DNA from 2 places in the Pseudomonas sp. zfem002 genome. Region 2 is predicted to be linked to the other one. Evidence: riboswitches for the same ligand, from Rfam matches in the RefSeq annotation. Region 2 holds a riboswitch; the other holds the start of a gene.
The links. A riboswitch is a leader RNA that binds a small molecule or an ion and turns the genes downstream of it on or off. The one in region 2 is predicted to bind cobalamin.
Positions count from the first base shown of each region.

Region 1 (7,903 bases), on a different contig from region 2:
GCGGCTGTGCCAGAGGCGCCCGTCGATGGCGTTCTGCACCCCGGCACCGTAGGCACCGGGCTTGGCACCGAAGACCCGCCAGCCGGCCTGGCGCCGCGCCTGCTCGGCGTCCAGGCCGCTGGCCAGCAGCTCGGCCTGCTCGCTGCGCACCCGCGCGGCCAGCGGGTTGAGTTCGTCCGGCTCGTCCAGCGCCGCCACCGCCTGCACAGCGGCGTCGAACAGCTTGATCAGGTTGCCGAAGGCGTCGCGGAAGAAGCCCGAGACACGCAGGGTCACGTCCACCCGCGGTCGGTCCAGCAGGCTCAGGGGCAGTATCTCGAAATCGTCGACCCGATGGCTGCCCGCCGCCCACACCGGGCGCACGCCCATCAGGGCCATGGCCTGGGCGATGTCGTCGCCACCAGTGCGCATGGTCGCCGTGCCCCAGACCGACAGGCCGAGCTGGCGCAGGTGGTCGCCGTGGTCCTGCAGGTGACGTTCGAGAATCAGGTTGGCCGAGGCGAAACCCAGGCGCCAGGCGGTGGCGGTCGGCAGGTTGCGCACATCGACGGTATAGAAGTTGCGCCCGGTGGGCAGGACGTCCAGGCGCCCGCGACTCGGCGCGCCGCTCGGGCCGGCGGGAACGAAGCGGCCGTCGAGGGCGGCAAGCACGCCGTGCATTTCCGCGGCGCCGCAGCCATCCAGTTGCGGCGCCACCCGCTCGCGCAGGGCATCGAGCACGGCCTGCACCTCAGCCCACTGCCCGTCCCCTGGCAGGTCCAGGCTGCCTGCCAGGGTCTGCTCGATCAGGTGCGCCGCGAGGATTTCCAGGCGTTCGCGGGTATCACCGGCGGTACGCCAGGGGCCGCAGTCGAGGTCGGCCAGGCGCTGGGGACGCGGTCCCGGCCACGGCTCGCCGAGCTCGCAGTCGAGCGGGTCGAAGCCCAGCCCCAGGGCCCGGGCCAGCGCACGCGGCAGGCTGGCGTTGGCGCCCCGGCCATCGCCCCGGGCGACGCGCAGCAAGGCGGCCAGGGTGTCGATGCGCAGGCGTCCGCCCGGCGACTCGCCGAACACATGCAGGCCGTCGCGGATCTGCGATTCCTTGAGGTCGCACAGGTAGGTATCCAGGCGCGGCAGCCAGACCCCGGCGTCATCCAGCGCACCCTCCAGCTGCAGTTCGCGGTCGATATGGTGGTCGCGCACCAGTTGCAGGATCTCCTTCTGCAACTCCACGGCGCGCCGCGGGTCGAGCAGTTGCGCTTCGTAGTACTCGTCGGCCAGGCGCTCCAGGTTGCGCAGCGGGCCATAGGTTTCGGCGCGGGTCAGCGGCGGCATCAGGTGGTCGATGATCACCGCCTGGGTGCGGCGCTTGGCCTGGGCGCCCTCGCCCGGGTCGTTGACGATGAACGGGTAGATGTTCGGCAGCGGCCCGAGCAGCGCATCCGGCCAGCACTGCGCCGACAGGCCGACGCCCTTGCCCGGCAGCCATTCGAGGTTGCCGTGCTTGCCGACATGGATCAGCGCGTCGGCGGCCAGGCCATGGCGCAGCCAGAAATAGAAAGCCAGGTAGCCGTGGGGCGGGACCAGGTCGGGGTCGTGGTACACCGCGCTCTGGTCCAGCTGGTAACCCCGCGCCGGCTGGATGCCGACGAAGGTCAGGCCCAGGCGCAGGCCGGCGACCATCATCCGCCCGCCGCGGAACATCGGGTCCTGCTGCGGCTCGCCCCAGCGCTCGCGCACCGCCCGCTGGTTGGCTTCGGGCAGGCGCGCAAAGGCCGCCAGGTAGTCGTCCAGCGCCATGCTCTGCGCGCAGGGGCGCTGGTCGAGGCTGTCGAGATCGTTGCTGACGCCACCGAGCAGGTCGTGGATCAGTTGTGTGCCGCTGTCCGGCAGCTCGGCCACGGGGTAACCCTGCTCGCGCAAGGCACGCAGGATATTCAGCGCCGCCGCCGGGGTGTCGAGACCGACGCCATTGCCGATGCGGCCATCGCGGGTCGGGTAGTTGGCCAGCACCAGGGCCACGCGCTTCTGCGCATTGGGCAGGCGCGCCAGTTCGCACCAGCGCCGCGCCAGCTCGGCGACGAAGTCCATGCGCTCGACCTGCGGCCGGTAGCAGACCACGTCGGACTGGCTGCGCTCGCTGCGCCAGGCCAGGTCCTTGAAGCTGATCGGCCGGGTGATGATGCGCCCGTCCAGTTCCGGCAAGGCGATGTGCATGGCCAGGTCACGGGCCCCGAGGCCCTGCTCGCTGGCCTGCCAGCCGGGCTCGTTGTCTTGCGCGCAGATCGCCTGCAGCACCGGGATGTCGCGGCGGAACGGGCGCAGATGAGGTTGCTCGGGGCTGGACTGGGCGAAGCCGGTGGTGTTGATGATCAGCGCCGCGTCGGTTTCGTCCAGCCAGTCCTCGACCTGGGCCAGGCAGCCGGCCTCCTTGAGGCTGGCGACGGCGATCGGCAACGGATTGAGCCCGGCGCCGGCCAGGCGCTCGCAGAACACATCGATGAACGCGGTATTCGCTGCCTGCAGGTGCGAGCGGTAGAACAGCACCGGCACCACCGCTTGCGCGGGCTGCCAGTCGGCGCGCCAGTGGGCCAGTTCGGCCTCGGCCTGGCGCGGGTGATACAGGCTGGTACGCGGCAGTTGCCGTGGCTCGTCCCAGGGATAATCGCGCCCCAGCCAGAGACTGGCCAGGCAGTTGAACAGGTTCAGGGCGTTGGCCTTGCCCCCCTGGCGCAGGAAGTGCCAGAGACGCTCGGCCGTTGCGTCGGTGACGCTGCCCAGGCGGGTCAGTTCCGGGTCCGGACGGTCATCGCCCGGGACCAGGATCAGCTGCACGCCACGGGCAGCCAGCTCCACCAGTTGCTCGACGCCATAGCGCCAGTAACCGATGCCGCCGTGCAGCGACACCAGGATCACCTTGGCATGGCGCAGCACCTCATCGACATACAGGTCCACCGACGCATGGTTCTGCACCTGCATCGGGTTGGCCAGGCGCAGGCTGGGGTAGTCGGGCGGCAGGTCGCGGGCGGTTTCCGCCAGCAGCGCCAGGTGCGAGTCGCCGCTGCAGAGGATCACCAACTCGGCCGGGGTCTGGCCGAGGTCGGCAATGCTGTCGTCCGGCACGAAGCCGCCGGGCTGGGTCCGCAGCAGGTGCATGGATCAGGCGCCCAGGGCCGCGCGCAGACGGGCTTCCAGGGCCGCGGCATCGAGTTCCTGGCCGATCAGCACCAGGCGGGTGATGCGCGCTTCGTCACTGCGCCAGGCACGATCGAAGTGCTTGTCGAAACGGCTGCCCACGCCCTGGATCAACAGGCGCATCGGCTTGCCGGGGATCGCCGCGAAGCCCTTGATGCGCAGGATGCCGGTGTCGGCCACCAGTTGGGTCAGGGCATCGAGCAGCAGGCTTTCGTCGGCTTCGGGCAGGTCGAGGGAGATGGAGTCGAAGGCGTCGTGATCATGGTCGTCGTGATCGTCGTCGCCGTCATGGTGCGAATCGTGGTGGGTGCGCCGGCCATCGATATGCGCTTCCGCCTCGGCCCCCAGGCCCAGCAGCACTTCCAGCGGCAGCACGCCCTTGCTGGCCTCGATCACCTTCACCGCCGGCGGCAGTTCTTCCTGCACTTCGGCGCGCACCGCGGCCAGGGCTTCAGGGGCGATCAGGTCGGCCTTGTTGAGGACCACCAGGTCGGCGCTGGCCAACTGGTCGGCGAACAGCTCATGCAGTGGCGATTCGTGGTCCAGGTTCGGGTCCAGCTTGCGCTGGGCGTCCACCTGCTCGGGGAAGGCGGCGAAGGTGCCGGCGGCCACGGCCGGGCTGTCGACCACGGTAATCACCGCGTCGACGGTGCAGGCGTTGCGGATTTCCGGCCACTGGAAGGCCTGCACCAGCGGTTTCGGCAAGGCCAGGCCGCTGGTTTCGATGAGGATCTGGTCGAGGTCGCCACGGCGCGCCACCAGCTCGCGCATCACCGGGAAGAACTCTTCCTGCACGGTGCAGCACAGGCAGCCGTTGGCCAGTTCGTAGACGCGGCCGTTGGCCTCTTCCTCGGTGCAGCCGATGCTGCATTGCTTGAGGATCTCGCCGTCGATGCCCAGCTCGCCGAATTCGTTGACGATCACCGCGATGCGCCGGCCATTGGCGTTGTCCAGCATGTGCCGCAGCAGCGTGGTTTTGCCCGAGCCGAGAAAGCCGGTGACGATGGTGACGGGGAGTTTGGCCAGTGTTTTCATGTCGGATGCCCTTGGCAGGATGGCGGGCATGCGGGACGGGAGCCGGGTGCCTGACACCCGGGCGCGTTCGCCACCGGATCACCCCGCCCGGTTGTATGTGGAAACTGTCCGAGGCAGGTCTCCTGGCTCGCGCTGTGCCCGAAGGGCGGCTTCGACGCCTTCCCGCCTCGGTTGTCGGCAGTGGCAATGGTCGATGGATCAGCACTTACAGTTGCGGGGGCAGCCGCGGAATGGCCTTTGGCAAAGCGCACCGCGTTCCCGTCTTAGCTCCGGCCAGCGCCGGAGAACCTCGAAGCGGCAAGGCTACGCAGTGCTCCGGAGCCGGTCAACCGCTGTATTGACGGATGTCAACGCGCGTGATTTCCTAACGCGATTCGTTTGGGTGCCTTTTTTATTACAAGGTGAAACGGGAAACCGGTGCGTCGCAGCCTCCACAGGGTGTCGACAAGGCCGGTGCTGCCCCCGCAACGGTAAGCGAGAAAAGCGTCTTGACCACTGTGCCAGCCGTACGGCATGGGAAGGTGACGCTCCCCGGCTGAAGTCCGCTTCCGCCCTCGCCAGCCCGGAGACCGGCCCAACGCAGACTTTGACACAACCCGCGGTGGGCGGGCGCTGTTGCACCCCCTGGGCGACTCCGCGCAGGGGTTTCGCGCGCTTGCCTGTTGCCGACAACACCCAGAGGAAAGCGCCATGCCCGTCTCCACCACCGCCCGTCACGCCGTCGCCACACCGACGACCCTCAGCCAGCGCATCGTCGCCGCCGTCAGCGCCTCGGTGCTGGGCCTGTGCCTGGTCTATTTCGCCGGGTTCTCGCACATCGAAGCGGTCCACAACGCCGCCCACGATACCCGCCACAGCGCCGCTTTCCCTTGCCACTGAGGCCCGACCGCATGTTCACTCGCATCGCCCGCACCGCCGGTTTCACCGGCCTGCTCGCCGCCCTGCTGCTGACCCTGCTGCAGAGCTTCTGGGTCGCACCGCTGATTCTCCAGGCGGAGACCTACGAGAACGCGGCGCCGGCCGCCGCCCAGGAACACCAGCACGCCGACGCCGCCGCGGCTGCCGACGGTCATCACCATGACGAAGAAGCCTGGTCGCCGGAAGATGGCTGGCAGCGCGTGCTGTCCACCACCGGCGGCAACCTGGTGGTCGCGGTCGGCTTCGCTCTGCTGCTGGTCGCCATGTACACCCTGCGCACCCCCGCCAGCATTGGCGCCGGCGCCCTCTGGGGCCTGGGCGGCTTCGCCGTGTTCTGCCTGGCGCCGAACCTCGGCCTGCCACCGGAGCTGCCGGGCACCGCCGCCGCCGACCTGGCCCAGCGCCAGTTCTGGTGGGTCGGTACCGCCGCGGCCACCGCGGTGGGCCTGGCGCTGATCGCCTTCGCCGGCAACTGGGTCCTGAAAGCCGCAGGCCTGGTGCTGCTGGTGATCCCCCACGTGATCGGCGCGCCGCAGCCGGAAGTCCACGAAAGCCTGGCGCCGGAAGCCCTGGAAACGCAGTTCATCATCGCCTCGCTGCTGACCAATGCCGGCTTCTGGCTGGCCCTGGGCCTGCTCAGCGCCTGGCTGTACCGGCGTCAGGCGGCCTGATGCCCTTCCCGCCCGGCGTCATCCCGCTGTACGCCGGGCTGGGCTGTCGCCGTGGCATCCCGGCCAGTGACCTGGCCGGTCTGCTGCGCGACGTGCTGCAGGCCCATGACCTGCCGCGCGCCGCACTGGCCGGACTGGCCAGCATCGATCTCAAGCGCGGCGAGCCCGGCCTGCTGCAATTGGCCGAAGAGCTTGTCCTGCCCCTGCACTTCTACAGCGCCGCGCACCTCGCCGCATTCACCCCGCGCCTGAGCCATCGTTCGGCCACGGCCTTTCGCCACAGCGGCTGCTATGGCGTCGCGGAAAGCACTGCCCTGGCCCTGGCCGAGCAACTTGGCGGCGCCCCGGCGCAACTGCGGGTCGAACGTCACGTGCAGGGCGACATGACCCTGGCATTGGCCTGGATACCCGCTTCTGGCGGATAATCCGCCGCCTTCCGTTCAGAGACTGCGCAATGACCGTCTATTTCATCGGTGCCGGCCCCGGCGATCCGGAGCTGATCACCGTCAAGGGCCAGCGCCTGATCCGCCAGTGCCCGGTGATCATCTACGCGGGTTCCCTGGTGCCCGCCGCGGTGCTCGAAGGGCACAGCGCCGCCAGCGTGATCAACAGTGCCGAACTGCACCTGGAGCAGATCATCGAGGCGATCCGCACGGCCCACGCGCAAGGCCACAACGTGGCCCGCGTGCACAGTGGCGACCCGAGCCTGTATGGCGCCATCGGCGAGCAGATCCGCCATCTGCGCGAGCTGGGCATTCCCTACGAGATCGTCCCCGGGGTCACCGCCACCGCGGCCAGCGCCGCCCTGCTGGGCTGCGAACTGACCCTGCCGGACATCGCCCAGAGCGTGATTCTCACCCGCTTCGCCGACACCTCGCCGATGCCGGAAGGTGAAGCGCTGGCCAGCCTGGCCAGCCACAAGACCACCCTGGCGATTCACCTCGGCGTGCGTCACCTGGCCAGAATCGTCGAGGAACTGCGCCCGCATTACGGTGGCGACTGCCCCATCGCCGTGGTCCACCGCGCCACCTGGCCGGACCAGGACTGGGTGCTGGGCACACTGGACGATATCGTCGAACTGAGCGCGGCCAAGGGTTTCCGGCGCACCGCGCTGATCCTCGTGGGACGGGTGCTGGCCAGCGATACGTTCAGCGAGTCGGCGCTCTATCGCGCAGGGCATGCGCACCTGTACCGCCCCTGAAACATATTGCATTGCCCTTGGGGCGCCTGCACATTAGCGCGACGACCACCCTTGAAAGGACCGCCCCGATGCTGGAACTTCGCCCCTGTTGCGAATGCTGTGCCACGCCACTGCCCGGCGACAGCCGCGACGCGATGATCTGTTCATTCGAATGCACCTACTGCCGCAACTGCGCCGAACACACCCTCAAGGGCCAATGCCCGAACTGCGGCGGTGAACTGCAGCCACGCCCGACGCGGGTGGGCGAGAAACTGGCGAAGAACCCGGCGACGACCCAGCGCACGGTGAAGGCCGAGGGCTGTCCGGTGCATTGAGCTCCGGCGTTCCTTATTGATCCAGCGGGGCCGGCGTGGGAGCGGATTTATCCGCGATTGGGCGCGAAGCGGCCATAAAACCTGTATTGGGGGGTGTCAGAAGAACCCAGGATTCAGGATTTACGACGGCTGCGCCGCCGATCGCGGATCAATCCGCTCCTACACCAATCCCACAAGTGGCGCGGCGCACGACTCATCCTGTACAGGGCATCCATGCCCACCATCCCGAATCCCGAGATTCAATGCGCCTGCATCTTGCTCTTGATGAACCCCGCCACCCAGGTCAGCACCGCGCCGCCGGCGCCGCCGCCGATCACGCTGCTGATGATCGCTGGAAGATCCAGGGAACCCTCGGCCCCGGCCTGAGCCAGGGATTGATCGCCGGTGAGCGTGGCCAGGATCTGCCCCACCACCACACCGCCCACACCGCCAAGAATGGAATTGAGCAGCGGCCCGAGGCCGTGCTTGGTCATACCTGCCGCATTGCCGCCTACCACACCACTGATGACCTGCACGGCCAGACTGATGATATCCATCGCAAATGCCCTCTGTAGCGCCTGAAATGACGACTCGCGTGCGGGCTACTACGG
Region 1 covers NZ_JAVYJH010000023.1:110,667-118,569, forward strand. Annotated here, with positions in the region: gene cobN (cobaltochelatase subunit CobN) at 1-3,135, opposite strand, end outside; gene cobW (cobalamin biosynthesis protein CobW) at 3,139-4,209, opposite strand; cobalamin riboswitch at 4,304-4,516, opposite strand; cobalamin riboswitch at 4,573-4,802, shown strand; gene RTI28_RS23430 (CbtB domain-containing protein) at 4,900-5,088, shown strand; gene RTI28_RS23435 (CbtA family protein) at 5,100-5,798, shown strand; gene RTI28_RS23440 (cobalamin biosynthesis protein) at 5,798-6,223, shown strand; gene cobM (precorrin-4 C(11)-methyltransferase) at 6,253-6,999, shown strand; gene RTI28_RS23450 (DUF1272 domain-containing protein) at 7,068-7,313, shown strand; gene RTI28_RS23455 (hypothetical protein) at 7,553-7,849, opposite strand.
Region 1: another riboswitch for cobalamin. It lies ahead of RTI28_RS23430 (CbtB domain-containing protein); the one in region 2 lies ahead of RTI28_RS02270 (TonB-dependent receptor).

Region 2 (7,903 bases):
TGGTAGGCCGAAGCCATTTCCTGGATCAGTTCGCGAACGCGATCTTCGTCCGGCTTCAGTTCGTTCTGCTTGACCACTTCGGCGACGATCAGGCCCAGCACGACACGGCGCTTGGCTTGCTCTTCGAACAGCTCGGCCGGCAGTTGCTCAGGCTTGATGTTGCCACCGAACTGCTGGACGGCTTGAACGCGCAGGCGGTTCACTTCGTTTTCCAGCAGGGCTTTCGGCACTTCGATCGGGTTGGCAGCCAGCAGGCCGTCCATTACCTGGTTCTTGACCTTGGTCTTGATCGCCTGGCGCAGTTCACGCTCCATGTTCTTGCGAACTTCGGTGCGGAAGCCGTCCAGACCGGTTTCCTTGATGCCGAATTGAGCGAAGAACTCTTCGTTCAGCTCAGGCAGCTTGGGCTCGGAAACGCTGTTGACGGTGACGGTGAACTCGGCGGCTTTGCCAGCCAAGTCGAGGTTCTGGTAGTCCTCGGGGAAGTTCAGGGTCAGAACGCGCTCTTCACCAGCCTTGGCACCGACCAGGCCTTCTTCGAAGCCCGGGATCATGCGGCCGGAGCCCAGTACCAGTTGAGTGCCCTTGGCCGAACCGCCAGCGAAGGCTTCGCCGTCGATCTTGCCGACGAAATCGATGTTCAGCTGGTCTTCGTTCTGGGCAGCGCGGTCGGCGGCTTCGAAACGGGTGTTCTGCTTGCGCAGGACTTCCAGCATGTTGTCCAGGTCGGCGTCGGCGACGTCGGCGCTCAGGCGCTCGACGGCGATCGAGTCGAAGCCGGCAACGGTGAACTCAGGGAAAACTTCGAAAATGGCGACGAATTCCAGGTCCTTGCCCTTTTCGAACGATTTTGGCTCGACGGCAGGGGCGCCAGCCGGGTTCAGCTTCTGCTCGACCACGGCTTCATAGAAGGAAGCCTGGACCAGATCACCGAAAGCCTCCTGACGGGCGGCGTCTTCATAACGCTGACGGATCACGCTCATCGGCACTTTGCCAGGACGGAAGCCTGGAACCTTGGCGCGACGGGCAGTCTGTTGCAGACGCTTGTTGACTTCGGTCTCGACGCGCTCTGCCGGAACGGCGATGGTCATACGACGCTCGAGAGCGGAAGTATTTTCAACAGAAACTTGCATGAATATTCCTCGTTGCACAGACGTTAGCCGGCGATACCCGACTCCAGAATCAAGGGCAAGCATTCTAGTAGCTCACACACCAGAAGTCACCCTGTTCGACCCGGAGGCGAATGGCGCCGACCCTCTTTGATTTCGACAATAACCCGGACGCCCGGGCGATAACGCCACACCGCGCGAAACAGAGCGCTTGCGTCGCCCGGAACAATGAATCGACAACAGGCTCAGGAAGCGCGACCGTCGATCTCGTTGAAGTCGCAGTACTCTTCCCAGCTCATCCCCAGCGCCTGCGCCACTTCGCGGTGGACTTCCAGGCGCATGGCCTGCAGCTCCTGCGGCGACTCGGCAATCAGGCGCAGCGTAAGCTCCCAGGGCTCGATGCCCTGCTCCTGGGCCTCGTCCTCGAACGCCCACTGAATCTGTTGCTGCTGCTCGGTTTCACTCAAGGCGGCGATTTCCGCGAGCAACTGCGGATTGGCCTGAGCGAAGCGCTCCAGCGCGAGCGCCTGGCGGGATTCTTTTGCAATCATCTTTCTACCTGTTCGCCGGCCTGCCGGCTTTTTGTCAACCGGCTGAAATCTATCAGTTTTCATTCAGCGGTTACTAGCCGTCGCAAGCAGCAAAACCTCTACACGAAACGACAAGCCAAAAACACAAAAGGCGCCTGATTTTCATCAGGCGCCTTTCGAAATATGGGGTGGACGAAGGGAATCGAACCCTCGACCACAGGAATCACAATCCTGCGCTCTACCAACTGAGCTACGTCCACCATATGTTGCTGACTTGCGGCTTTCTCACACCTCAGCGCAAGGCGGTGAAAGCATGAATGGTGCGGACGAAGAGACTCGAACTCTTACAGCTTGCGCCGCTGGAACCTAAATCCAGTGTGTCTACCAATTTCACCACGTCCGCGTGAAGCATCTAAAGCAAAGGCGCCAGACTTTCATCAGGCGCCTTCTGGAATATGGGGTGGACGAAGGGAATCGAACCCTCGACCACAGGAATCACAATCCTGCGCTCTACCAACTGAGCTACGTCCACCATATTGCTGTTACTTGTGCCAAAGCTGCCTTGATTGGCGCACCCGGCAGGACTCGAACCTGCGACCATCCGCTTAGAAGGCGGATGCTCTATCCAGCTGAGCTACGGGCGCATATTTAATCTGCTTTCGCTTGCGATTACAAATTAACGTTTAGCCGTACCAAACAAGCCAAAATCCGCTCATTTTGCCCGACCTTGCTAACCAGTGCTAGGCCCTGCCCGACAAGTGAGGCGCATCTTATAGACCGCCTGTCACATCGTCAATATGTTTCTCAAAAAAATTCATTTTATTGAAGGGCTTAGGGCAATTGCCGGACCAAGCGCCTTTGCCCTTCGGCCTGCTCATGAGAGAATGCGCGCTCTTTTTTTCTCTCGATGGTTAATCACCCGTCATGACTGCACAACTTATCGACGGCAAGGCGATCGCCGCCAGCCTGCGCCAGCAGATCGCCCAACGTGTCGTTGAACGTCGCCAGCAAGGTCTGCGGACCCCGGGCCTGGCGGTGATCCTGGTTGGCAACGACCCCGCCTCCCAAGTGTACGTATCGCACAAGCGCAAGGACTGCGAGGAAGTCGGCTTCATCTCGCAGGCCTTCGACCTGCCGAGCACTACCCGCCAGCAGGAACTGACCGACCTGATCGATCGCCTCAACGATGACGCGAACATCGACGGTATCCTCCTGCAGCTGCCGCTGCCGGCCCACCTCGACGCCTCCCTGCTGCTCGAGCGCATTCGCCCGGACAAGGACGTCGACGGGTTCCACCCGTACAACATCGGCCGCCTGGCCCAGCGCATCCCGCTGCTGCGCCCGTGCACACCGAAAGGCATCATGACCCTGCTGCAGAGCACCGGCCAGGATCTCTACGGCATGAATGCCGTGGTCGTCGGTGCTTCCAACATCGTCGGTCGCCCCATGGCCATGGAACTGCTGCTGGCTGGCTGCACCGTGACCGTCACCCACCGTTTCACCAAGGACCTCGCCGGCCACGTCAGCCGCGCCGACCTGGTGGTAGTCGCCGCCGGCAAGCCAGGGCTGGTCAAGGGTGAGTGGATCAAGGAAGGCGCGATCGTCATCGACGTCGGCATCAACCGCCAGGAAGACGGCAAGCTGGTCGGCGACGTGGTCTACGATACCGCCCTGCCCCGCGCCGGCTGGATCACCCCGGTACCGGGCGGCGTCGGCCCGATGACCCGCGCCTGCCTGCTGGAGAACACCCTGTACGCCGCGGAAGAGCTGCACAAGTAAGCCTGCGGCGCGACGACGACGGCACCCTTCGCGGTGCCGTTTTTTTTGCCCGCGACCCAGCGATTTTCCCCACCCAGGTTGACGAACGGTCATCCCGATGGTCAGATGCCGCCCGTTTTCAGGTGTCTGCCGCCGCCGCGCGGCAGGTGAAACGGGAAGCCGGTGCGTCCTTCACGACCAGTCCGGCGCTGCCCCCGCAACGGTAAGCGAGTGACACATTCACAAGGCCACTGTGCGCAAGCACGGGAAGGCGAATGCGTCCAGCCTCGCAAGCCCGGAGACCGGCCTGCAAACATCGCGACTGAGAAAGGACTCATCAGTCATTTGGCAAACCTGCGGTGGGCGGGCACGAGCCGGTAATCTGGCGCGCGTTCGCCAGTACCCTCCTGTGCGCTTCCCGAAAGTTCCTTTTCGAGAAGTCGATGAATACACGTAATCTCTCGCTGATTGGCTGCCTTCTGGGCTGCAACGAAGCCGCACTCGCGGCGGCGCTGACCCTGGACCAGCAGATCGTTTCGGCACCCCCGGTGGAATCCACCACCATCGCGCAGATGGCCCGCTACGGCAGCAAGGTCGAAGTGGTGGAACGCGCGCAGATCGAACGCGCCGGCCCCAGCGCCGATATCACCCGCGTCCTGCAGATGTTCGTCCCCGGCCTGTACGTCGCGCCCAAGCAGGGCCCGTTCGACTACGGCACCTACTCGCTGCTGGGCGGGCGCAACGACGACACGCTGATCCTCCTCGACGGCGTGCGCCTGAACAACCGCCTCTACGGCGGGATCTACATCGACACCCTGCCCGCCGCGGCGATCGAACGCATCGAAGTGCTCAAGGGTGGCCAGAGCCTGCTGTTCGGTACCCAGGCGGTCTCCGGCGTGATCAATATCGTCACCCGCAACGCCCAGTCCCGCGCGGCCTCCGGCCAGGTCAACCTGGGCGTCGACAGCTTCGCCGGGCGCAACGGCGATGCGCGCATCGAGCGCATCTTCAGCAACGGCTGGGGCGATCTCGGCCTGCTGGCCTATGTCAGCCACAACATTTCCGAGGGCTACCAGCCCTACCACAGCAGCGACATCACCCGGACGGTCAGCGACAGGAAACGCGGCTACGAGGTCAACACCTTCGGCGCCAAGGCCGCGCAGAGCTTCGGCGACGACAGCCGCCTGGAACTGTTCTACCAGTACAGCGCCGCCAGCCTCGACTTCCTGCGCCCCGACGCCAACCGCAACACCACCAACGACCGCGTCCAGCAGATCGCCACGGCGACCTTCCAGCAGCACCTGAACGAAGACTTCAGCTACTTCGTCAAGGGCCACATGAACGACTGGGACACCCGCTACAACCGCGTCTACAACAATGTCGACGGCAGCCCGCGGGTGCTCAACCACAACGACTACTGGGGCTTCAGCGACTGGGGCGTGCAGGCCGAGGGCACGGCGCTGCTGCCCGGTGGCCACATCCTGGTGTTCGGCAGCGACAACCAGTTCTACAAGGGCAAGGACGATGTGCTGAAGATCGACCAGAACCAGGCCGAGGCCCACGCCCTGTATGTGCAACTGCGCCCGGAAATCGCCGCCCTGCCCGACTGGCACCCGAGCATCGGCGTGCGCCGCGAGCATCTGAGCGGCGGCGACAGCGCCACCGTGGGCATGTTCACCTCGCTCTACGACCTCACCGACAACCTCAAGCTGCGCGGTCAGTTCGGTTCGGCCTACAAGTTGCCGAACGCCGAGCAGCTGTACGTCAACGAGCCGGGCGACGAGATGGGCAACCCCAACCTCAAGGCCGAGAAAAGCCGCAATGCCGAACTGGGCCTGGACTACAGCAATCTGCTCCAGGGCCAGCCCTACAGCGTCAGCGGCACGCTGTTCCACCGGCGCATCGAGGACCTGATCACCATCGTCGACAGCCAGTGGGTCAACGGCGACGGCGAGATCACCGTGCGCGGCTTCGAGCTCGATGGCCAGGTGCAGCTCAGCGACCGCTGGCAACTGCAGGCGGACATGACCCGCAACCTGAGCGAATCGCGCAAGGGCGCGACCATCAACAACATCCCGCACTTCTTCGCCCGCAGCCGGGTCGGCTACGAGTCCGCCGACCGCATGTGGGGTGCCGGCGCGGCGGTGCGCTACATCGGCAGCGTGATCAGTCCGCGGGATATCGACTACGGCCACTACAGCGTGGTCGACGCCGATGCCTACCGCTACCTCGACAACCAGCGCCAGCACCGCCTGAGCCTGTTGCTGGAGAACCTGCTGGACCGCGACTACACCACCAGCATGGACAGCGGATCGCGCCGGGTGAGCAACCTGGGCCGGCCGTTCACCGCCGAGGCGCGCTACACCTACAGCTTCTGATGCCAAGCGCCCGGGGCCGCTTTGCGGCCCTTCGCGAGCAAGCTCGCTCCCACAAGAATGTAGCGACACACTCCTCCCGTGGGAGCGAGCTTGTCGGAGCGCCGAACCGTCGCGAAGGGCTGCAAAGCAGCCCCCGGCAACCGGCCCCTTCTCGCCAAGGACCCTCGCATGCAAGAAAAGGACATCCCCAGCAACCCGGAGTGGTCGCACATCCCCGACCATGCCCGCCACGTCATGCTCTGCACCGGCCCGCGCTGCACCCTGCGCGGTGCACTGAAAGTCTGGAAGACGGTGCGCAACGAGCTGCTCGCCGCACAGCGCATGGAAACCGCCGACGGCGTGCTGCTGACCCGCACCCATTGCCAGTTCCCGTGCAACCTCGGGCCGGTGGCGACGGTCTACCCGGACCGTTGCTGGTACCGCATCGCCAGCCATGACGACGCCCGGCGCCTGGTCCGCGAACACCTGGTCGACGGCCAGCCCGTGCGCGACCTGCTGCTCAAGGGAGACGCGCAATGAAACACCTGGCCTGGCTGTTGCTGCTGGGTCTGGGCAGCGCCCACGCCCTCGACTACCGCAACTGCGGCGAAACCCGGGTGCTCACGCACACGCCGCCACAACGCATTCTCGCCCTCAACCAGCACGCCGCCGACCTGTTGCTGGCACTGGATGCAGGACCCGCGCTGGCCGCGGTCAGCTATATAGATGACGACGCCGGCGCCCTGAAGGAAAACCGCTACCGCGGCGTGCCGCTGCTGTCGCGCCAATACCCGTCCCAGGAAGTCTTCTACGCCGGGCGCTTCGACCTGGTGGTCGGCGGCTTCGCCAGCGCCTTTCGCGATGGCGTCGGCTCGCGCAACGACCTGGCTCGCCTGGGCATCGCCAGCTATCTGCTGGAAAACGCCTGCGCCACGCCACCGGCGTCCGGCTTCGCCGCCACCGAACACGACCTGCGCAGCCTCGGCCAGGTACTTGGTCGCTCGGCCCGCGCGGAAGAACTGATCAGCCGCCAGCGCGACGACCTGCACAAAGCCCGCGCGATCGCCGCCGGGCACCCGCCGCTGGCCGTCTTCTACCTCGACAGCGAAACCCGCGGTCTCGACAGCGAGGGTCGGCGCGGCTTCGTCAGCGAGCTGATCGCCGTGGCCGGCGGGCGCAACATCTTCGCCGACATCGACCTGCACCGGGTCACCGTGGACGCGGAAAGCCTGCTGCAGCACGACCCGGACGTGCTCCTGCTGGCCGACGCCGTGTGGTCCCGGGCCAGTGCCAAGCGCGACTACCTGCGCCGACATCCGGCCCTCTCGCATCTGCGCGCGGTGCGCGAGAACCGCATGATCGATGTGCCCTTCACCCATCTGCTCGCCGGTGAACACAGCGCCCGCACCGCGCTGTACCTGGCGCGGGAACTGGCGAAGATCCGCGACTGAAGGGCGGCAGCCGATTCGGCTGCGAAACCGCCGGTTTCAGCTTTCCCGGCTGGGCGCCCGACGCGCTTCAGCCGGGATTGCGGCGGCATCGGGAGGACAATGGACGCATCGCCAACCCCCGGATGCGTGCCCCGATGCAAACAACAAATACGGTCCTGATGATCCGCCCGGCGCGGTTCGCCTTCAACCCGGACACCGCCCTCAACAACCGTTTCCAGAAGCCCGTGCTGGACGCCGAGGCGGCACAGCGCAAAGCGCTGGAAGAATTCGACGGCTACGTCGATACCCTGCGCCAGCATGGCGTGGAGGTGCTGGTGGTGCAGGACACCCCGGCACCGCACACCCCGGACTCGATCTTCCCCAACAACTGGTGGAGCAGCCACGCCGACGGCAGCCTGGTGCTGTATCCCATGGAAGGCCGCAACCGCCGCCTGGAACGCGACAAGGGCGTACTGCGGGTGCTCGACGAACGCTTCGCCGTGCACAGCACCATCGACCTCAGCCCGCTGGAGCAGCAGGACATCTTCCTCGAAGGCACCGGCAGCATGGTCCTCGATCGTGAGCACCGTATCAGCTACGCCTGCCACTCCGGGCGCACCCACGCCGAAGCGCTGCGCCAGTTCGCCGAACGCCTGGACTACCGGCTCTGCGTGTTCCACGCGGTCGACCGCCACCAGGCGCCGATCTACCACAGCAAC
Region 2 covers NZ_JAVYJH010000001.1:510,754-518,656, reverse strand. Annotated here, with positions in the region: gene tig (trigger factor) at 1-1,133, opposite strand, end outside; gene RTI28_RS02300 (DUF6388 family protein) at 1,355-1,660, opposite strand; tRNA gene RTI28_RS02295 (tRNA-His) at 1,824-1,899, opposite strand; tRNA gene RTI28_RS02290 (tRNA-Leu) at 1,958-2,042, opposite strand; tRNA gene RTI28_RS02285 (tRNA-His) at 2,096-2,171, opposite strand; tRNA gene RTI28_RS02280 (tRNA-Arg) at 2,207-2,283, opposite strand; gene folD (bifunctional methylenetetrahydrofolate dehydrogenase/methenyltetrahydrofolate cyclohydrolase FolD) at 2,564-3,418, shown strand; cobalamin riboswitch at 3,522-3,723, shown strand; gene RTI28_RS02270 (TonB-dependent receptor) at 3,841-5,775, shown strand; gene RTI28_RS02265 ((2Fe-2S) ferredoxin domain-containing protein) at 5,944-6,294, shown strand; gene RTI28_RS02260 (ABC transporter substrate-binding protein) at 6,291-7,205, shown strand; gene ctlX (citrulline utilization hydrolase CtlX) at 7,340-7,903, shown strand, end outside.